4 regions of the Pseudogracilibacillus sp. SE30717A genome follow, and region 1 is predicted to be linked to each of the others. Evidence: riboswitches for the same ligand, from Rfam matches in the RefSeq annotation. Region 1 holds a riboswitch; each other region holds the start of a gene.
The links. Region 1 has a riboswitch for S-adenosylmethionine ahead of SPD48_RS16735 (methionine ABC transporter ATP-binding protein). Riboswitches for the same ligand answer to the same signal wherever they lie in the genome.
Positions count from the first base shown of each region.

Region 1 (5,806 bases):
AACAGGGGATAAAATGATCATAAATTTATATTTTTTTGAAGGGGCAACACCAAGATAAGGTTCCGTTGCAATAATAAAAGGTCTGATATATAAGGAGGTTCCTTCGTCTGTAGGAATCCAGTCTTTTTCAATAGCAAGTAATTGTTTTAAAGCATCAAGCGCTAGCTCTTCATCGATCTTAGGAATACACAGTCGCTCATTTGAGTGGTTAAGGCGTGCAAAGTTTTTCTGCGGTCGGAATAATTGGGCGTCGCCATCCTCAGTAATATATGCTTTTAATCCCTCAAATACTGTTTGCCCATAATGGAAAATAATCGCCGCAGGATCAAGAACTAAATCTTGATATGGAACGATTTCTGGATCATGCCAACCTTCACTCTCTGTATACTCCATCACAAACATATGATCAGTAAATACAGTGCCGAATTCAAGTTGTCCAGTGGGTTTAGGTTTACGATTTTCTGCATAAGTTACTTTTATAGTCTGTACTTTCATATTTCTATCTCCCTTAGTTGTTATATGAACGATTCTTCTATTTATTATAACGTATCTAAGAATGAAAATGTTCAGAAGTTAATAAATTATAAAAATTAATGTCTATTATTTATAATTGAACATGTACATAAAGAAATATAAATAAATAGGATTAATGCTATATTAAATTATCGTGTTTTGATAGGAATTAACAAGGGTTGGTGAGAGTGAAGAACTAGATCCAGTTCATCTTGGAACTTGTTCTGTATTAGCCTGTGGGATTGCTAACCTTCATATGGAATATGCTTGTTAATCACAACTCAAATCGGAAAGATATCTACAATAAGAGCGTTTATAAGCATTGTACCGATTCGGCTTATTACATTAAGGAGCATTTTAATCGGTGTATTAATTTTTAACTATTTTTTTGAAATACACTAATGCCGGATGCGTAGAATATTGAATATGTTACACTTATTATTGGGAGGTTCAAAAGATGAAATTAACAAACTTAGATACAATGGAAGATCGGTTAGAGTTACTTGAAAAAACTGCGAAAAGCTTTTCAGACAGAGCTAAAGAACATGATGAAAATGGCACTTTCCCATTTGAAAATTTTGCTGATCTAAAAAAAATAAATTATCCTGCTCTCACAATTCCAAAAGAATATGGGGGATTAGGCATATCTTTATATGAAATGGTTAAAATGCAAGAAATTATTGCACAATATGACGGCTCAACCGCTTTATCCATCGGTTGGCATATGGGAATTACAAAACATACAGGTGAAACACATGCTTGGGATGAGTCAACATATGAAAAATTTACGAAAGATGTCATTGAAAAAGGAGCATTGATGAACAATGCTGCTACAGAACCAGCAACTGGAAGCCCCACAAGAGGTGGTAGACCAGAAACAGTGGCGCAAGAAACAGAAGATGGATGGATAGTAAATGGCCGAAAAACGTTTACAACATTAGCACCTATCCTCGACTATATTGGTGTCAGTGCTTCGATTGAAGGGACAGATAAAGTAGGAAGCTTTTTAGTTCGGAAAAGTCTGCCTGGTGTTTCAGTCGATGAGACGTGGGATTCGATTGCAATGAAAGCAACTGGAAGTCATGATTTGATTTTAGAAAATGTGAAATTACAAAAAGAAGATTTTCTTCACTACATCACACCTGGAGATAAAGGAGCACAAGGGTGGCTGCTACATATTCCGGCGTGTTATTTAGGGATTGCAAAAGCAGCTCAAAAATATGCAATTGAATTTGCGCTATCTTATTCACCAAGTAGTATTCAAGGAACTATTTCTGACATCCCAGCTGTAAAGCAGAAGATTGGTGAAATGGAGTTACGCGTACTTGAAGCAAGCACATTTCTATATTCTGTTGCAAAAAAATGGGATGAGAGCAATGAAGACACTCGAAATGGGATGAAAGAAGAGCTTGCTGCAGCCAAATTATTGGTCGTAAACAAAGCTTTAGAAATTGTTGATCTTGCAATGCGAATTGTCGGAGCGCGCAGTTTATCGGCCAAATGTCCGTTACAACGTTATTATCGAGATGTACGTGCCGGTCTTCATAATCCGCCAATGGATGATATGACAATTATGGCACTTGCAGGAAAATCAATATCAAAATACGCTTGACATTGCTCGTGATTAAGGTAATTTTAAATATAAGAAGATGTATTAGATAATAAGGAGGGCTTATATGCAAGTGTTTGAGCAGTCTGATGCAATTCAGCGACTTCCCGATCAATTTTTTGCAAAGCTTGGAAAAAGGGTACGTGAATTGGTAGATGAGGGGCATGATGTCATCAATTTAGGGCAGGGGAATCCCGATCTTCCAACGCCTAATCATATCGTGAAAGTATTACAAAAGGCAGCGGAAAATCCGATTAACCATAAATATTCTCCGTTTCAAGGGTTTCCGTATTTTCGACAAGCAGTAGCTGACTTTTACAAAAAGGAATACGACGTTGATCTAGATCCTGATGAAGAAGTTGCGCTCATGTTTGGCTCAAAAATAGGTTTGTTTGAATTGAGTCAATGTTTACTAAACCCTGGAGATACGGCGCTATTACCGGATCCTGGCTATCCTGATTATTTATCAGGAGTTGCATTAGCAAATGCTAAACATGAATTTATGCCGCTTCTTGCCGAGAATGGGTTTTTACCTGACTATAACAAAATAAGTGAAGATATTTTGCAAAAGGCGAAAGTTATGTTTTTAAACTATCCGAATAACCCGACTGCAGGAGTTGCAACTCGAGCTTTTTTTGATGAGACCGTAGAGGTTGCGAAAAAACATAATATATGTGTCGTACATGATTTTGCTTATGGGGCCATTGGATTTGATAGTGTCAAACAGCCAAGTTTTTTAAGTTCTGAAGGAGCAAAAGATATTGGAATTGAAATGTATACATTATCGAAAACGTACAATATGGCAGGATGGCGTGTCGCATTTGCCGTCGGTAACTCGTCTGTGATTAAAACGATCAACTTATTGCAAGATCATTTGTTTACGAGTTTATTCGGAGCGATCCAAGAAGCCGCCACTGCAGCCATTTCGGGAGACCTTTCTTTCGTAAGTGAATTGGTCGATATTTATGAGCGGAGACGAAATGTATTAGTTGAAAGCTTACATAAGATCGGCTGGGAGGTTGAGGCTCCTAAAGGGACATTTTTCTCATGGTTTAAAGTACCTGATGGATACACATCGGATGAGTTTGCCGAATTATTATTAGAAAAAGCCCATGTCGTGGTCGCTTCTGGAAATGGTTTTGGAACATTAGGTGAAGGTTATGTTCGAATTGGCTTACTTGATACAGAAGATCGTTTACGTGAAGCAGTTGAACGAATTGGAGCGCTTGGGATTTTTAGGAAGTGACTAATCGTTTGACAAAATACGATAAGGTTAGTAACATAAATATTATTAAATTAAATGAAACTTATCAAGAGTGATGGAGGGTTCAGGCCCAATGATATCACAGCAACCTTCCTATTTGGTTAGGAGTTGGTGCTAATTCCTGCAGAATGATTGCTTGCATTCTGAGAGATAAGGGTAGCTAATAAAATGAACCCCTCTTTCGAATGGAAAGAGGGTTTTTTAATGATTTCATAAAAGGTAAAACTATAATTCTTATTTATAGTGAACAGGTTAGTAAGCAAGATGTTGTTAAAAAGCGTGGAAAAAGCCAGGGCGAAAAATGAATCGTTTCGCAAGCATAACTAGTACTTTAATAGTCTAAGGTGTTTCAGCTAGGGGGAAATAGAATGATCAAGCTTGAACATATAGAAAAAATTTATCCATCGAAAAAAGGGAACGTCATTGGTGTGGATAATGTTTCCTTGCATATAAAATCAGGGGAAATATATGGGATTGTTGGATATAGTGGTGCCGGGAAAAGTACATTGCTCCGTTGTATCAATTTATTAGAACGTCCAACGAATGGAGAAATCTTTATCGACGGAGTGAATTTAACGTTATTATCCATAAAAGAATTGCGAAAAGCACGTCAATCTATTGGAATGATTTTTCAAGGATTTCACCTCGTTTCATCTAAGACTGCTGCTGAAAATATCGCATTTTCATTAAAAGTAGCCGGAATACCTCCTGAAGAGAGAAATATGCGCGTTCAAGAGTTACTTGAATTGGTCGGTCTTGCTGATAAAGCAGATCATTATCCGGCACAATTAAGTGGAGGACAGAAACAACGAGTGAGTATTGCACGGGCACTTGCAAACAATCCGAAAGTATTACTGTCTGATGAAGCAACCTCTGCACTTGACCCAAGCACAACAAAGTCTATATTACATTTATTAAAGAAAATTAACGAAGAGCTTGGAATTACAATTGTATTGATTACACATGAAATGGAAGTCGTTAAAGAAATTTGTCATCGTTGTGCCGTTATGCAAAATGGAAAAGTGATTGAAGAAGGAAAAACATATGATGTATTTGCCAGTCCGCAAAATGAATTGACGAAGAACTTTATTGAAACAGTACTTCAGTTTACGATTCCGGCAGAGTTACAAGCAGCCTGTACAGGGACAATTATAAAATTGCAGTTCGAGGGAACGATTGCAAACGAAGCAGTAGTTTCTGATATGTTACAAGCATATCCAGTAAGCGGAAATATTTTGCATGGCAAAGTCGAATATATTAGAGAAGAGCCGCTTGGAATCTTTATTATGGAACTAAAAGGAAAATCGGAAGATGTTAAACAGGCAATACATTATTTAGAAAAACGGATGAAACAAGTCGAGGTGATTCAGCATGGAAACATTCATTGAATTATTACCTGAACTGAATAAAGCATTTTTCGAAACCTTATACATGGTCGGGATTGCTGTTTTAGTAGCTATTGTAATCGGTATGCCACTTGGAATTGTTCTCTATGCAACGGACAATGGACTCATATTGGAAAACCGTTTCATTAAAATTGTAGCTGGACTTGTAACAAATCTCGTTCGTTCGATTCCTTTCATTATCTTACTCGTCTTTTTATTGCCATTTACGAACTTTTTACTTGGTACGCAAATTGGTCCGACGGCTGCAGCGGTTCCTTTATCTGTAGCAGCAATACCGTTTTTTGCTAGAATTGTAGAATCTTCAGCTCGGGAGATCGATCGGGGCGTTATAGAAGCAGCTGTTTCTGTTGGAGCGACACCTTGGACAATTATTAAGGACATTATTTTGCCAGAAGCAAAACCAGGAATTATTAGTGGACTTACGATTACGATTATAAGTTTAGTAGGATATTCTGCAATGGCAGGAACCGTTGGAGGAGGTGGGATTGGAGATTTAGCAATTCGATATGGCTATTATCGATACGATAACACCGTAATGTATACAACAGTAGTTATTTTAATTGTTTTAGTACAAGTAATTCAGTTTACTGGTGACCTAATCGCTAAGAAAGTGAATAAACGATAGTTAATTATAAGATAGATAGGGAGATAACAACCATGAAAAAATTAAGCATACTTTTACTTACTGCATGTATCGTACTCATTCTTGCGGCATGTGGGGGAAATGACAAAAAAGAAGATGAAAATTCAGTAGACCAATCTGATACAAAAGATAAAATTACGTTTGGAGCAACAACAGGACCTTACAGTGATATGGTAAATAAAGCGATTAAGCCACTGTTAGAGGAAAAAGGCTATAAAGTGGAAAACATTGAGTTCAGTGATTATATCCAGCCAAATAATGCTCTCGACAATGGAGATATTGACGCAAACTTATTCCAGCATAAAATTTATTATGAAGCTTTTGCAGAAGAAAACAATATGGATTTATCCGAATTAATCGTTGTTCCTACC
Region 1 is NZ_JAXHDF010000011.1:70,471-76,276, forward strand. Features, by position in the region: gene SPD48_RS16720 (branched-chain amino acid aminotransferase) at 1-495, opposite strand, end outside; gene SPD48_RS16725 (acyl-CoA dehydrogenase family protein) at 971-2,125, shown strand; gene SPD48_RS16730 (pyridoxal phosphate-dependent aminotransferase) at 2,190-3,368, shown strand; SAM riboswitch class I at 3,427-3,543, shown strand; gene SPD48_RS16735 (methionine ABC transporter ATP-binding protein) at 3,755-4,774, shown strand; gene SPD48_RS16740 (methionine ABC transporter permease) at 4,758-5,417, shown strand; gene SPD48_RS16745 (MetQ/NlpA family ABC transporter substrate-binding protein) at 5,450-5,806, shown strand, end outside.

Region 2 (5,806 bases), on a different contig from region 1:
TTTTTTCAATAACCGGTGAGAGTCCTTCAACCCCTACAGCAAGTGCCTGAATATGTTCTGGCGTAGTTCCGCAGCAGCCACCAATCAGACGAACACCTTGTTCCCTTAAATCACGAGCACAAGCTGTAAAATAATTTGGTTCATTTTCATAAAACAACACACCATCTCGATAAGCTGGAATACTTGCATTTGGATAAGCAGCTAAATAGGCTTTATCTAATAAAGGCACTGATTCAAGTGATGTAACCATTTGGGATGGTCCTAATCGACAATTCACCCCAACGACATCAGCACCGAGATCCTCTAACTGTTTTAATGCTTCTGCAAGTGGCGTTCCATTTTCAAGAACCCCTGGCTCATGCATTGAGACATTGGTGATGATTGGTAAATCCGTTTCTTCTCGAGCAATTTGCAAGACCGTTTTTAATTCATCCATGTTGTAATACGTTTCTAATATAAGTCCATCGACACCTTCTAACAGCAAGCAATATAACTGTTCTCGAAAACTTCGCTTTATTTCTTCATCTGATTCAAGAATTGTTTGCGCCCCATGAATGCCACCGATATTTCCTAAAACATGAACTCGCTGATCGCTCGCTTTTTTCGCGATTTGAACTGCTTTTTGGTTAATTTTCTTCACTTGTTCTTCTAATCCATAGCGTGCAAGTTTAATATAATTTGCTCCATAAGTATTCGTCTGTATCACGTTAGCTCCAGCATTGATGTATGCTTCATGCACATTTTGGATTTGTTCCGGGTGAGTGAGGTTCAATTCTTCAAAGCTACGATCTACTCCATGTGAATAGAGAATGGTTCCCATTGCACCGTCTGCAATTAATATGCGCTCTTGTAATTCGGCCCGTAATGTCAACGATAGGTCACCTCCAATTTCGAGACTGCTTCAAATGCCTGTTCAAGATCGGCAATAATATCTTCCTCGTGTTCTACTCCAACCGAGACACGAAGCAGTCGATTGGATAGACCGTATGATTCACGTACTTCTTCTGGAATATCCATATGAGTTTGCGTAATAGGATACGTTAAGAAACTTTCTACCCCACCTAAACTTTCTGCAAATGTAAATAACTTTAATGATTGCAAGAATGGAGAGACGAGGGATGAATCAATAATTTCAAAACTAAGCATCCCGCCTCGTCCCGGATAATATACTTCTGTTACAAGTGGATGATTCTTTAAATATTCTAAAACATGCTTGGCGTTTGATTCGTGCTGCCTCATCCGAAGTGCCAATGTTTTCATCCCTCGAATGAGGCTCCAACAATCATATGGTGAGAGAACTGCTCCGGTTGAGTTATGTAAGATGCGTAACTCCTCATTAAGCTTCTCACCTTTTGAAATGACAAGTCCTGCTAACACATCATTATGTCCAGCCAAATACTTTGTCGCACTATGGAGCACAATATCAGCTCCTTCTTCTAACGGCCGCTGGATATAAGGAGTGTAGAGCGTATTATCCACAATATGCAAAATTCCATATTGTTTCGTTATCTCCGAAATTTTCTTTAACTCTACCGTTTGCATTAATGGATTTGTCGGTGTTTCTATAAAAATTGCTTTCGTATGATCTTGAATAAGTTTTTCAAGCTCTTCGTAATTCGTTCCGTTCCAATAAGAAAATTCAAATCCATATTTTTTCTCATATAAATCAAACAATCTGTAATTCCCACCATATATATCACGCGATGAAATAAAATGTGATCCTTTATCAAATAGAGAAAATACTAACTGAACAGCCGCCATACCAGAGGATGTTGCAAAGGCCTCTTCACCACCTTCTAATTCTGCAACTGCTTCTTCCAATACATTACGAGTCGGATTTCCAGTGCGGATATAATCGTACCCATTTTCCAATCCTATTTCTTCATGACGATATGCAGTAGAAAAGTATAGTGGAGTACTTACCGCCCGAAAATGTTCCTCTCTCCGATTTCCAATTTGCACAAGAAATGTTTCTTTTCGACATCGTTCTGTCATCCTCCAAACCCCTTTCAAATAGTAATTGGGACGAGTAAGCACAGTCCCAGGACATCGCGGTTTTAGCCAGTGAGCAGTAAGAAAGTTTTAGATTTTCTTAACAGAAAAAAAGGCATCTATCACCTTACCAGCCTGAATTTCTGGATAAAAAGTGAAAGATGCCTTTAGTTGTCTAATCGGCATAATATTAAATTTTCATTCCTATGTTCTCAAAATTGTTTAGTTGTTTTTAAATTACTTTCTACATTACGATTTGTTAATCGGCTTGCTTTTTTTTGAAATCTTTTTTTCACCGTCGTATCAATCTGTGTCACTTGCCCATCATGGACTGTAATGACTACTGAACCATAATCGATTTCTCGTAAACTAGCAGTTAAAAAATCCTTTTGTGCATCATCAAGTTTACTCAAATTCTCATCTCCCCTTCAGCTTAATATTAAAGTACAAGTTCAAAAATCTAACTCGTAAAGCTGTCGCGCCTAATAAGAAAAGAAACGATTTTGGTAGACCAATAACCATTAAAAAACCTCTTCTTACATGATAAGAAGAGGTCGAATTTATTCATTCATTTCTCTTCTTATCTTTCAGGCACTTAGCTTGCTGGAATTGGCACAGTACTTAAAAAGTCTGTTGCCGAGGCTTCAAAGGGCCAGTCCCTCCACCTCTCTGGATAAGAAAAAATTACTTTTAAATTAAATTGTAAATATAACTATACACTGTTTTCTTAAGTTGTCAACCTTTTCTGCTAATTAATTTTTACCCTCATCTATCCTACTGAAAACTTAATGACCCGGAAAATAAATCATCTGCAAGACAAAAATTACTCCAAATAGATATAGAATTGGATGGACTTCCCGCCACTTCCCTCGCATCACTTTTAGAAGCGGATACGTAATAAATCCTACGGCAATCCCTGTTGCGATACTAGAAGTTAATGGCATCATTATAACAACAGCAAAAGTTGGAAAAGCTTCATCAAATTCTTTCCATTTGATATTTGCCAGACCTGCCAACATAAAACTACCAACAATAATTAAAGCCGGAGCTGTAATCGCTGATAAAGAAGATATCGCCGCTACAATTGGTGAGAAAAATAATGAAATTAAAAATAAGATCGCAACAACTAGTGTGGTTAGCCCTGTTCTTCCTCCAACTGCTACCCCAGAAGATGATTCAACATACGCACTGGACGGCGTTGACCCAAGCGTCGCCCCTACCGTTGTCGCAACTGCATCAGCAGTTAATGCGGCTTTTGCCTTTGGCAGTTTTCCATCTTTCATTAAATTTGCTTGTTCGGCAACCCCAATCATTGTCCCCGTCGTATCAAAAATGGTCACAAGCAAATAAGCTAACACAACCGTATAAAGTGAATGAGAAAATACTCCCGCAATATCTAAATCAAAAAATACAACCGGCGGAGGTGCCGAGGCAATTTTATCTATATGTAGCATCCCGGTAAAATATCCAATGATCGCCGTTACAAACATCCCGATAAATAGTGCACCTTGCACATTACGAGCTACTAAGATTAAGGTAACTAATAAACCGACAATCGCAAGTAATGTCTGAGGATCAGAAGGTTCACCAAATGAAACTAATGTGTCTTCATTCGGTACGACAAGACCTGACATTTTTAATCCTAAAAAAGCAATAAAAAGTCCGATACCCGCTGTAATTCCATACTTTAAAGAGTCTGGTATGGATTCAAGTAGTAACTCTCGAAACTTTGTAAATGTCAATAACAGAAAAATGAGCCCTGCCAATAACACAGCCCCGAAGACAACTTGATAAGAAACCCCTTGTGTTGCCACAATACTTACAAAATATGCATTCATTCCCATTCCAGGAGCAATAGCAATCGGATAATTTGCCCATAAGGCCATAATTAGTGTACCAACTACTGCTGAAATGATTGTCGCTAAAAACACTTGATCAAATGGCACCCCTGCTGCCGATAAAATAGCCGGATTTACAACAACAATATATGCCATTGTTAAAAAGGTCGTAAAACCTGCTAAAATTTCCGTTTTTACATTCGTTCCTGACTGTCTTAATTTAAATAAGCGTTCCATGTTATACCCCTTATAATGTTAATTCTCAAACTAGTCCTATTTGTTTATGAGAATTTCCGAGTAAGTCCAACATTGTTGAACTCCAAAAAATATCATAATCGAACCGAATCAATATTTCAAACTTAAATCATTATGTTTACACTATTTTTTTGAAAGAATCTTTCTATATTTCCCGTATAAGTAAACGCTATTATTATGCACGGAAAGAAATAAACTACACCAGTTGCTAAAAATCAAATTAAGATTGAAAACTGGGCATAGTAAAAAAATTGTTACAAAGTTGATTTAAAAATTGAAGAAAATAAAAATTGAGGTAGTAAAATGAGGCCGGTATAAATCAGATAAGACTAGAATGTACCGACTTTTTTATGAAAGGAGAAGGAACAGCTTGATAATAAACCGCTATTCCACCTAACTTTGGTAAGAAATAAACATTGATCCATTAATAAAAAATCCAAGTAGAAAAATAAAAATCACCCTACCCAAGGGCAAACGCCGCGGTTCCTTAGCCCGTCTAACCAGAATCCCTCTAGTATGCAGAAGATACCGCGGCATATTCCTTACGTTGGATAAAAAATGAACTTATAAATACTTTTTTCTTAAATCAGCTGGTGATGAAGGATGAATATAACCTGGTCCAATATCATATACCGTTTTTACGCCAGTTTGGCCTTCCTTATGAAGACGGCATGCTGCTCGTGCATATGCAACTAGAACACTTGCAGTAAATTCTGGATTGCTATCTAACTTTAAACTGAACTCAATAATTTGGTTCGTATCTTCTCCTGTTTTACCACTATGAATGACAAACCCACCATGTGGCATTTGGGAATGGTTTTCTTGCAACTCCGCTTCAGAAATAAAATGAACCGTCGTATCATATTCATCAAAATAGTTCGGCATTGTTTTGATCGTGTTTGCGACCTCATCAGCATCCGCCCCATCTTCTAGTACGACATAGCATTCACGTTTATGTTTTTCACTTGTCGAAAGATCTGGATTCTCTCCTTGACGAACTCGGTTCATTGCCTCTTCAGAAGGAATGGTATATTGTACGCCTGCTTTAACTCCATCCACCCGACGAACTGCATCAGAGTGTCCTTGACTGAGACCTTTCCCCCAGAAAGTGTACGTATTTCCTTCTGCTAAAACAGCTTCCGACATAACCCGATTAATCGAGAATAAACCTGGATCCCAACCAACCGAAATAATACTTGTTTTACCACTTTTTTGAGCGACTTCATTAACTGATTCGAAGTGTTCAGGGATCTTAGCATGTGTATCAAAACTGTCTACCGTATTAAACATGGAAGCAAAATGCGGTGTTTGTTCGGGAAGATCTGTAGCCGATCCACCGCATAAAATCATTACATCAATTTTATCTTGATAATTTTTCGCCTCATCAATATGAAGAGAAGGTACATTTTGATCAAACGTTTGAACAACACCTCTTCTAGAGAACACCGCCACCAGTTCCATATCTGGCTGTTGTTGAATTGCCAGTTCCGCGCCTCGACCTAAATTTCCATAACCGATAATTCCTACTTTAATTTTTTCTGCCATCTATTATCCCACCTAGAATATTCAATATGTAATTTAGTTTATATACTATCGTTTTTATATTCAAAGTGCAATCTATAGATTTTTCCATTCCTATTCATAAAGAATAAACTTTTTGGGAACTTTACTAGCAAGGAGGGGTTTATGATGAGTAGTGCCTATTGCTGCCCAAATTGTAA
Region 2 is NZ_JAXHDF010000016.1:1,596-7,401, reverse strand. Features, by position in the region: gene SPD48_RS18900 (bifunctional homocysteine S-methyltransferase/methylenetetrahydrofolate reductase) at 1-871, opposite strand, end outside; gene SPD48_RS18895 (aminotransferase class I/II-fold pyridoxal phosphate-dependent enzyme) at 868-1,995, opposite strand; gene SPD48_RS18890 (YezD family protein) at 2,205-2,405, opposite strand; SAM riboswitch class I at 2,570-2,672, opposite strand; gene SPD48_RS18885 (NCS2 family permease) at 2,778-4,067, opposite strand; gene SPD48_RS18880 (diaminopimelate dehydrogenase) at 4,650-5,630, opposite strand; gene SPD48_RS18875 (DNA alkylation repair protein) at 5,775-5,806, shown strand, end outside.
Region 2: another riboswitch for S-adenosylmethionine. It lies ahead of SPD48_RS18890 (YezD family protein); the one in region 1 lies ahead of SPD48_RS16735 (methionine ABC transporter ATP-binding protein).

Region 3 (5,806 bases), on a different contig from region 1:
AATATTTGTTTTACTCTTTCTTGTGATACGAACAAAACTTCACGCTTTTGTTGCTCTTCTTTTAGTTAGTTTATCCATAGGAGTTGCAACAGGAATGCCACTAAGTGATGTTATTGCTTCTGTTGAAAGTGGTATGGGGGGTACGCTAGGATTTGTAGCTGTCGTCGTTGGACTAGGTGCGATGTTTGGAAAAATGCTTGAGGTATCCGGAGGTGCTGATCGCCTTGCTCAAACATTAATTAATAAATTTGGTGAAGATCGAGCACCATGGGCTCTTGGTATTACTGGTTTTATAGTTGCAATTCCTGTGTTCTTTGATGTCGGATTCATTATTTTAGTGCCAATTATTTATGGACTAGCTCGTAAAACAGGTCGTTCATTGCTTTATTATGGTATACCTCTTTTAGCAGGTCTTGCTGTTACACATAGTTATATCCCACCTACTCCGGGGCCCATTGCGGTTGCCAATTTAATTGGTGCAGAACTCGGATGGGTAATACTATTTGGAATTATTGCAGGAATTCCTACTATGATTATTGCAGGTCCGGTCTTTGGAAAATATATTTCAAATAAAATTCATGTCGGCATTCCGGACTATATGGAATTTGAAGAAAAGGAATATAATAATGAATTACCGAGCTTTGGCATGATCGCGACACTTATATTTATTCCTTTAGTATTAATTTTAGCAAATACAGTATCTGCAGTTATATTTGAAGAAGGTAATATGATCCGTAGCTTTTTCACATTTTTAGGGCATCCGTTTGTTGCTTTAACAATCGCAACGCTATTAACATTTTATTTTTTAGGAGTAAAGCGAGGATATAGTCGCCAAGATGTGCAAGAGATCGCTACAAAAGCGTTAGAACCGGCAGGGATTATTATTTTAGTTACAGGAGCAGGTGGGGTATTAAAACAAGTACTCATTGACTCAGGAATTGGAGATATTTTAGGAGAGATGATGGCGAATTCAAGTTTACCGCCGATTGTACTTGCATTTATCATTGCTTCTATCGTTCGAATCGCTCAAGGATCAGCAACTGTTGCAATGGTGACGGCAGCTGGACTTATTGCTCCTATTATTGAGATTATGAACATTACCGGGCCACTACTCGGATTAATTACGATCTCCATTGCTGCAGGTGCTACAATTGCATCTCACGTAAATGATTCAGGTTTTTGGCTTGTAAACCGTTACTTTGGTCTTGACGTAAAAGACACATTGAAATCTTGGACAGTAATGGAAACAATTATCGCTCTCGTTGGTTTTGCAGTTGTGTTTGTTCTTAGTTTATTTATTCGTTAATAAAACGAAAAGCTTGCCTTACAGTTATTTGATATATAACGATAAGGCAAGCTTCTTTTTTAAACATACTTCAATAATGATTTTTGTAAACTTTCAACTTTGTCCGTTTTCTCCCAAGGTAAATTTAAATCTCCTCGTCCGAAATGGCCATAAGCAGCAACTTGTCGATAAATAGGTTTTCTTAAATCTAACATTTCAATAATTCCTGCCGGGCTTAAATCAAATAACTGACGAATTACCTCAACTAACTTATCTTCAGCAACCTTTCCAGTACCAAATGTATTTATCGAAATGGATACTGGTTCCGCAACTCCAATTGCATATGCCAATTGAACTTCACATTTTTCAGCTAAATGAGCCGCTACAATGTTTTTCGCTACATATCTTGCCGCATAAGCTGCCGATCGGTCAACCTTGGTAGGATCTTTCCCACTAAATGCCCCTCCACCATGGCGAGCATATCCGCCGTACGTATCAACGATAATTTTCCTACCAGTTAAACCAGCATCTCCCTGCGGTCCTCCGATAACAAACCTACCTGAGGGATTAATATAATATTTTGTATTCTCATCTAATAAAAAGCTTGGCACTACAGGATGGATGACATATTCCATCATGTCTTTTTCAATTTGTTCTAATGTAAGATCTTCATGATGTTGTGTGGAAATAACGATCGTATCCACGCGGATCGGTTGATCATTTTCATCATATTCAATTGTAACTTGAGTCTTGCCGTCAGGTCGAAGATAATTTAATGTTCCATTTTTACGTACATCTGCCAATTGTTTTGCTAGCCGATGCGCTAGAAATATCGGAAGCGGCATTAAATCCTCCGTTTCATCACAAGCAAAGCCGAACATTAACCCTTGGTCACCTGCCCCAATGGTCTCTTCTTTCCCTTCTTTCCGTGCCTCAAAAGCGGTATCCACACCACTTGCAATATCTGGTGATTGTTCATCAATAGCTGTTAAAACGGAACAAGTTTCCGCATCGAAACCATATTTCGCACGTGTATATCCAATTTCTTTTATCGTGTTTCTTACAGTGCGTGGGATGTCCACATAGGTTGAAGTAGTTATTTCTCCAGCCACTAATACAAGTCCTGTGGTAACTGTCGTCTCACAAGCAACACGAGCATCTGGATCTTTTTTTAAAATTTCATCTAATATAGCATCTGATATTTGGTCACATATTTTATCAGGATGACCTTCTGTAACCGACTCAGATGTAAATAACCGACGATTTTCTGCCATGCTATAATTAGCCTCCTTATTAATGTAACACGGAGCTCAAAAACATCAGAGGTCAAAGGAAGTCTTAATTCATAATTCGTTCGTATTCGTTCAAACAAAAAATCCTTCCCGCTAGTGATAGAGGAAAGGAAATACTGCCTTTCACTCTTATTGCTCAAGGAATTATTTCCTTGCATCAGGTTAGCACCTTTTCACATAATGTGATGGTTGCTGGGCTTCTTCGGGTCTGTCCCTCCACCAACTCCGAATAAGAGAGTCCGTTATGCACTAGCTTACCTCAAAGTGTCTATTTGTGTCAAACAGGAATAATTTATGTTCTTTTTACTCCATTCACAATATTGTAAACATTTTTCCCGAACCACCGTTAATCCGCATATTATAAAGGATAAAAATTCAAAAATTACATATATAATTAGTAAGCTATTTTTGTTTTCACATTTAGTATGGACTATATAATCAAATGTGTTATACTATATTCAGAATTAAGTACTTGTAAAGGATGGTTTGTGTAATGAACATGACAGCAAAGTCTATGAATCAAGAATTAACTGTAAATAATAATGTGCACACCAATTTATCTGTTCCATTATTAGTAGAGAAAATTTTATCTAGAGAAGAAGGTGTCTTAACTGCAACTGGTGCTGTTAAGGCTACTACTGGAAAATATACAGGGCGTTCACCGCAAGATCGATTTATCGTTCGAGACGATGTTTCTGATAATATTGTGGATTGGGGAGCAGTAAATCAGCCGTTAGATGAAACGTCATTTGATAAGTTATATGATAAGGTAATTAATCACTTAAAAGAAAAGAATGAACTGTTTTCATTTAAAGGATTTGCAGGAGCAGATGAAAAATTCCGCTTGCAAGTTGAAGTAATTAATGAATATGCTTGGCACAATTTGTTTGCTCGCCAACTATTTATTACACCTAATGAGAATGAACTTAAAAATCATACATCAGAATTTACTGTTATATCTGCTCCAACATGTAAAGCAGACCCTGAAGTGGATGGGACAAATTCAGAAACATTTATCGTTATATCGTTTAAAAAGCGTGTTGTGCTTATTGGTGGGACAGAATACGCTGGTGAGATTAAGAAATCAATCTTTTCTGTCATGAATTACTTACTTCCACAGCAGAATGTATTATCGATGCACTGCTCTGCAAATGTAGGTGAAGAAGGCGATGTCGCATTATTTTTCGGTTTATCAGGTACAGGTAAAACAACTCTTTCCGCTGATCCTTACCGCAAATTAATTGGTGATGATGAACATGGATGGAGCCCAAATGGAGTCTTTAATATCGAAGGTGGATGTTACGCAAAGTGTGTTGATCTTTCTGAAGAAAAAGAGCCACAAATATATAATGCTATCCGCTTTGGTTCAGTACTTGAAAATGTTGTCTTACATGATGAAACACGCGAACCAGATTACGAAGATACATCTTTAACTGAAAACACAAGAGCAGCATACCCATTAGAAAACATTGACAATATTGTTCAGCCTAGTATCGCTGGCCATCCAAATACGATTATTTTCTTAACAGCTGATGCTTCTGGAACATTGCCACCTATCAGTAAATTAACTAAAGAACAGGCGATGTATCATTTCCTAAGTGGTTATACGAGTAAATTAGCTGGGACAGAACGCGGAGTTACAGAACCTGAAGCTACTTTCTCAGCTTGCTTTGGTTCACCGTTTCTTCCGTTATCACCTAATAAATATGCAGAAATGCTAGGGCAAAAAATTGATCAATACAATGCAAATGTATTCTTAGTTAACACTGGGTGGACTGGTGGCCCTTATGGAATAGGAAGCCGAATGAAGTTATCTTATACGCGCGCAATGATTCATGCAGCATTAGAAGGTGAGTTAAATACGATCGAAACAGTTCAAGATGAAATATTTGGTTTAAATATTCCTGCCCAAGTTCCTGGTGTTCCTGATGAAGTATTAATTCCTAAAGGTACATGGGAAGACAAAAATGCATATGATAAAACAGCCAAGAAATTAGCCACAGAATTCCATGAGAACTTCAAAAAGTTTGCAAACGCAAGCGAAAATATTCAACAAGCGGGACCAATTTATAAATAAATTTTTCATATAAAGCCTCCTCATTCAATGAGGGGCTTTTTTTGCGTATAAGTGACGTACTTCCCTCCCCTTCCAACTACATGTATTTTTTATTCTATTCTACATCCATTGACACACAACTTTACTAATTCGCATAGGCTAATGTTGATATACGAAAAAGTAAAGGAGTCGAATTGAATGAGAATAACAAGATTAGCAAGTGTTTTAATACTCTTTGCTCTCGTACTATTTACAGCTTGTTCTTCCAAAGATGTTTCTGAAGTCAAGTTGGCGGAAGTTACCCGCTCTGTTTTTTACACTCCTCAATATGTTGCAATTGAAAAAGGATTTTTTGAAGAAGAAGGATTGGATGTTGATTTACAAACTACATGGGGAGGAGATAAAACAATGACTGCTCTCCTTTCCGATAATGCGGATGTTGCTTTAGTCGGTTCCGAAACATCCATTTATGTTTACGCACAAGATGCTTCAGATATTGTGATCAATTTTGCACAACTAACACAAACAGATGGGACATTTTTAGTTGCTAAAAGTGAAAAGCCTAATTTTACATGGGAAGACACAAAAGACAGCATTTTCTTGGGGCAACGTAAGGGAGGAATGCCTCAAATGGTAGGAGAATATGTCTTAAAACAACATAATATTGATCCTCATGCTGACCTGGAGTTATTACAAAATATTGATTTCGCCAATATTCCAAGTTCTTTCGTCTCCGGAGATGCTGAATATGTGCAACTTTTTGAACCCACAGCAAGTACGTTTGAAAAAGAAGGTAAAGGTCATGTAATTGCTTCCTTTGGGGAAGAATCAGGCCTGATCCCCTACACGGTGTTTATGACAAAAGAAAGCTATATCAAAGAAAATGAAGACGTCATAAATAGTTTTACAAAAGCAATTTATAAAGCACAAAATTGGGTTGAAGAATCAGATTCTGAAGAAATTGCAAAAGTTGTTCAGCCCTATTTTGAAGATACAGAATTGGATATTTTGACCGCTTCCATAGACCGCTATAAACGACAAGGTTCATTTGCTACAAGTCCTTTATTAACCGAAGAGGCCTGGGATAACTTACAAAACATAATGGATGAAGCGGGAGAGTTACCTAAACATGCACCATATGAAGAGTTAGTGAATACAGATATTGCAAATGAG
Region 3 is NZ_JAXHDF010000004.1:5,316-11,121, forward strand. Features, by position in the region: gene SPD48_RS07030 (GntP family permease) at 1-1,306, shown strand, start outside; gene metK (methionine adenosyltransferase) at 1,366-2,559, opposite strand; SAM riboswitch class I at 2,704-2,813, opposite strand; gene pckA (phosphoenolpyruvate carboxykinase (ATP)) at 3,071-4,654, shown strand; gene SPD48_RS07045 (ABC transporter substrate-binding protein) at 4,832-5,806, shown strand, end outside.
Region 3: another riboswitch for S-adenosylmethionine. It lies ahead of metK (methionine adenosyltransferase); the one in region 1 lies ahead of SPD48_RS16735 (methionine ABC transporter ATP-binding protein).

Region 4 (5,806 bases), on a different contig from region 1:
ACATCTTGTGTAAAGTTTGTAAACTCTTTAATAGGTAAATCAACTATTATTTTTGCATTTGTAAATTCAGAACGTGAACCAGTAACTTTTAAAACAAGGTTATATACAGCATCATTTCCTGCCAACACCTTATTTTTCACTGGGGAAATATCAATATCTACGTTTAAATTCCCGGAAAAAGGTGTAATCTCATTAGTCGCTGCACTGTCTTCCTCATTTCCATTCATTGATTTTTCAGAATCTTGTTTTTCACGTTCATTTTCTATACTTTCCTTATTACTTTCCGGCTCTGAGGTCTTTACATCCTCATTTTTTTGCTCGTCTTCTGATCTTGTAGAGGTTTCATCATTTGCAGCTATTACTTTATCAACAGTAAATACATATTCTTGAGTGTTAGTCATCTCACCATCTATAATGCCTCGAATATGTAGCTTGTTTGTTTCAATTAGATTTGTTAAGACTATTTTTGTATCTACTATTGGTTGGTCATCTACTCTATTTAGGATGACTTTATAGTTCTCTTTATCGTACGTGATCGTAACATTGTCTCCAGCTAGTTCTTTTGTAGCTTCTATGTTCACTTTTGCATCTTCGGAGAGTGACAATTCAACACGATCCATCGCATTATTTAATACAGATACATTAATGACCGCTTTTTCAGTCGTAGAACTAGGTTCAGCTATAATCTTAAAGTTTTCTTGATCCGTGTCAATTGACTGCCCAATAGCTGATAATCCAAATTGTGAACTTATTAGCATAATAATTAGAATCAGTGGAAATACCTTTTTCACAATATTTTGCCCTCCTTAGAAGAAAATCCATCACTTTACGGTCACAGTCTTGGTAAAAACCTCAAGCTAAAAAAATCACCCTCTTACATTTTTTTAGTCAATAGAATTGCCGAAAATTTCATGCATTGATTACCTATTATCACCACCCTTAATGCCATAATCTATGTGAGTCAGACTTCAAATAAATTGAAGTTAGTCGTTTGCAGTTTTATTATTTCAAAACGGCGATAGTAACTGATGGATTATTCAATACTTTATTCCAAAGTCGTTATTTCATCCTTAGCTTTACTAGCTTTTTATTATTACTCTTATGAAAAAAGACTAATTGGTTTAAATCATCAGAAACAATTAGTCCTCTTTTGTTTAACTCCTTTTCGAGTAAACTTATAAATTCAGATTCTAAATTTAATTCTTTTGCTTTTAAATATGCATGAACTAACAAACGATCATCTAAGTTGTTCATTTGTAGTCATCCTTTACCCTAGTAATATAAACACTATATTTCTTTCAAATATGTAAAAATAACAATTATATTGAATTTACAGTGAAGTATTAACCATTTATCACGGCTCTAGATATTCTATCCTTTCATTTCTAACACCGTTATTTACTCTTTCTATTTTTACCCAGCCATTTCTAATGGCTAATAGTACTGCATTTGTACGATCATTTACATGCATTTTCCCTAATATGTTTCGAACATGAGTTTTGACTGTATACTCAGTGATCCCAAGTTTTTCTGCAATCTTCAGATTACTATCGCCTTCAACAAGAAGCTCTAATATCTCACATTCTCTAATCGTTAATATATGTAATGGTCTTTGAATGTCACTATCTAGGTCTTTCAATTGATATTTCCTTCGTAATTTTGTGAATTCTTTAGCTAAACCATCACTTACATTCGGGTGTAGCCAATATTTACCTTCAACTATGGATAACATTGCGTCAATTAATAATTCACTTTGCATTGACCTTAATAAAAACCCTCGGGCACCTAAAATAAGTGCTTCTATCATATAGTCAACGTCGTAATCATTTCCTGATAATAAGATGATCTTAGTATCCGGTGTATTAAATTGATTTAAATTTTTTAACTCAACCAATTGTACGTCGATTACTAACAAATTTGGTTTAAATGTATTTATGACTTTTAAAGCATCATGCTTACATTTTCCAAGAGCAATTACTTCTATAAAAGATATTGATTCTAAGATTTTTTTTAAACCATCGAGAAATAACTTATGACTGTCTATTAATGCGATTGTTATTTTCTCTTTACCATCCAAAATTTAATCACACCTTAACATTATGAAATTTTATAAATATAACATCGAATTATTAAACATCCATAATAGATATAATTCATTACATATTTTACACTAATCCTTTAGTTTCAAGGAAATACTTATGCATAATTATACTCTCTTTACTCGACAAATAAATCACCCTTAAGAGGTATAAAAATACATATCTTTCTATTTGAATTGTATATTTGTAAATATATTTTAATAGAATAGACATGAAATTGTATCATTCAAACGTTTCTTAGCTACGTTACTCTATTCGACACGAACATTTATATTTTTTAACAGTTCTAATTTATGGGAATTGAAAAGTTATTAAGGACCAGTCATTATGACCTACTGGAATAAAGTATTAGTTCTTTAGGCTATAGTTTGGTTTTTAAAAGTTTGTGTAAAGTTAAATAGAAACCTATACACTTTAGTTTTTTAATTCTACCTACCATGATTTATATAAGTTCTATGTAGAAAACAATTCATCCCATAAGAGGTTTTACCGATTTATAAATATATTTAACCAGACCTATTTTCTTTATATAAGAATTTGGTACCATTACTTAACTCTTGCCAAATAAATATTTTAATAGTTGTTTTTAATCATATAGGCCGTTCCTTATTGAAAAAATAAGAAGATTAATACAAAACAAAAGAACGGTTCTATTTGCAGAACCAGCCCTCCAAATATTAACTAATTATTTTTTTATAAACCAAAACCAATTAACCCGATAAAAATGATTGACATTATTATTATACTCGTATATATTAGTAACTAATTAAATAAACGCAATTTTCTTATCTAGAGAGGTGGAGGGACTGGCCCTACGATACCTCGGCAACAGACTGCATCAGTACTGTGCCAATTCCAGCAGACTATCCATTGTCTGAAAGATGAGAAGGGGAATCAAATTATATATTTAGCCCTCTTCTAGTCGGAAGAGGGCTTTTTATTTTTCTTCTTCAAAATAAGAAAAAGCGGCTTATTTAAAAAATGAAGGAGGAATTAACATGGCAACAGTAACATTTAAATCAGATGTAAAATGGGCAAAAGAAGGAGTATTATCGATCGCAGACATTGGTGGAAAGGAAGTAATCATCGATGAGCCACCTAGTCTAGGAGGAACAGACAAAGGACCAAACCCTGTGGAATACATATTAGCAGCACTCGGTGGTTGCATTAATGTGCTCGTCACATCTTTTGCAGGGAAAATTGATGTGGAAGTAGAAGATGTAGAAGTTCATCTCGAGGGGGACCTGGATCCAGATGGCTTTTTAGGGAAAAATCCAAATGTACGTCCCGGTTATGAAGAAATCCGTTATTCGATTTCACTGAAATCACCCTCCCCGCAAGCAAATATTGATGCACTACTTGCTCATGTTGATCAAGTATGCCCAGTCAAAGATACACTCACGGGAACACGTGTGATTCATACAGAAAATAAGCAAGCAACAATCTAGATTATAAAGGCTTATGGGAAATATAAACCATAAGCCTTTTCAATAAGGATTCTACTTCAATCGTAAACTAATACTTACGCACGGCATTGTTAGAAGTATTCCTTCTAAAACAATTTTGTCATCGATGATTTTTTACCACTACCATAATTTCTATTTTTCATGTATTAAAGTTTAAAGTGATGAACCAGGTCATTCAATTCCGTGGCTAAGTTCGCTAATTCTTTTGAGTTCACAGCTACTTCTTCCATTGCAGCACTAGTCTGTTGTGTGGATGCAGAGGTTTGCTCCACTCCGGCAGCTGATTCTTCTGAAATTGCCGCAATATCTTCAATCGTGCCATTCATCTCATAGCTATTTGTCGCGATACTAGCCAAACTTGAAGAAACAATTTTTACATTGTCGACCATGTCGGTAACAGCTTTATTAATTCCATCAAATTTTTCACTTGTTGTTTCAATTTCATTTGTACCTTGCTCTACTTGTTTATATCCGTCTAGCAAGGTATTGGTTACTGAGTTTGATTCTGTTTGAACATTCGATACGATCGTTGTAATATCTGTGACAGATTCTGAAACTTGTTCGGCCAGTTTTCTAACTTCGTCTGCAACCACTGCAAAGCCTGCTCCATGTTCCCCAGCTCGTGCGGCTTCAATAGCAGCATTTAAAGCAAGCAAATTCGTTTGTTCAGCAATATCCTGGATAACAGAAACCAACTTCGATATTTCCTGTGATTGAGCATCTAATCCTTTTACTTTTTCCACAGCCTCTTGAACGATTTGATCAATTTTACCCATTTGACGTTTAGAAGATTCCATCAACTGACTACCTTCATTTGTAATGCCTAGGACTTCTCTAGAAGAATCATAAATAAGTTCTCCATGTTCATTTGCTTTCTCAACTTCTTTTGCATAATCCTGCATTGTTGTGGCTAAATCACTAATACCATTAGCTTGTGTTTCAGTTCCAGATGCGATTTCTTCCATCGTAGTAGCTATCTGATCAGATCCAATCTTTACCTCATTAGAAGACTGATTTAATTCTTCAGTTCGGCTTGTTATTGTTTCCGAAGCATTAGAAATGCCGTAAATCATTTCTTTTAGCTTTTCCTGCATCTGGTTCAAGGCGGTCGCAAGTTGAGCCGTCTCGTCTTTTGTTTTAATATTAATTTGCTCCTGTGATAAATCACCATTTGCCAAATAATCCATTCGCTCTGCTACCATACTAATTGGCTTAGATATTTTATTAGAGAATATCCATATAACAATGATTCCAATGACTAAAGCTACTCCCGTAACTATAAAAATGATATTTAAAATTTCTTTTGCAGGTGCATTAAAATCCATTTCATACGTACCAGCAACTACATTCCAACCCCAATTAGCATCCTTTTTAGAATAAGCTACTTTTGGTGCAATATCATTCTCATCGTCCGGCATTGCCCAAGAAAAGTACGTATATCCTCCGCCCTCATTTGCCATTTTAATATTTTCTTGAGTTGCTTTAATTCCATTTGGATCCGTTGAATCCCACGTATTTTGACCTTCTATCGTTGGGTGTGTAATAACATTACCTTCATCGTCTAGAATAAAGATATAACCATTTTCCCCCAAATTAATACGCTCATTAATTGGTCGGTGACCTTCGGAATTCTGCTCACCCAACACTGCAACCTTTACTTTTTCTTGTGCATCTTCTAAAGGAAGGGTTCCTTTTTCTACTTCTTCATTTAATGCTTCAATCATTTCAAGCGTCATTTCAACACTGTTTTTTAAATTTATTGCACCAAGTTCGTTAAGACTAGTTTCACTTTTTTGATAACTAAAAAACCCTAATATACCTAATGGGATTATTAAAATTAAAATAGAGACAATGATTAATTTTGTTTTAATAGAGTGTACATTTAATTTTTTCATCATTTACTTCCTCTCGATGTTTGTCAAAGCTAAAATGTTTAAGATGAGACTCTAATTGACGTAGAACGCGAGCCACTTAGCGTAGAGCAATTCCACACGGCATAGAATCAATTGGCGTAACGTTTTTAAAACGATTTTATCTTAATTAAAAATTACTTGATTCATAAAAGAACATTCATTTCTGTGGCGAATACCTGCGTTAATCGTATAAAAAAATATTTTATGTATTGCAGTTAATCATCCATCTCCACCCTTCTTGTAATCTACTGTTCTATTAATAAATAGACAGAAAAAAAGCTACCCAATAAAATTGAATAGCCAAAAAGTAAAAGTAAATAGTACTATC
Region 4 is NZ_JAXHDF010000003.1:63,554-69,359, reverse strand. Features, by position in the region: gene SPD48_RS05505 (SpaH/EbpB family LPXTG-anchored major pilin) at 1-791, opposite strand, end outside; gene SPD48_RS05500 (sporulation histidine kinase inhibitor Sda) at 1,060-1,254, opposite strand; gene SPD48_RS05495 (response regulator transcription factor) at 1,355-2,077, opposite strand; SAM riboswitch class I at 2,882-2,987, shown strand; gene SPD48_RS05490 (OsmC family protein) at 3,098-3,547, shown strand; gene SPD48_RS05485 (methyl-accepting chemotaxis protein) at 3,712-5,460, opposite strand.
Region 4: another riboswitch for S-adenosylmethionine. It lies ahead of SPD48_RS05490 (OsmC family protein); the one in region 1 lies ahead of SPD48_RS16735 (methionine ABC transporter ATP-binding protein).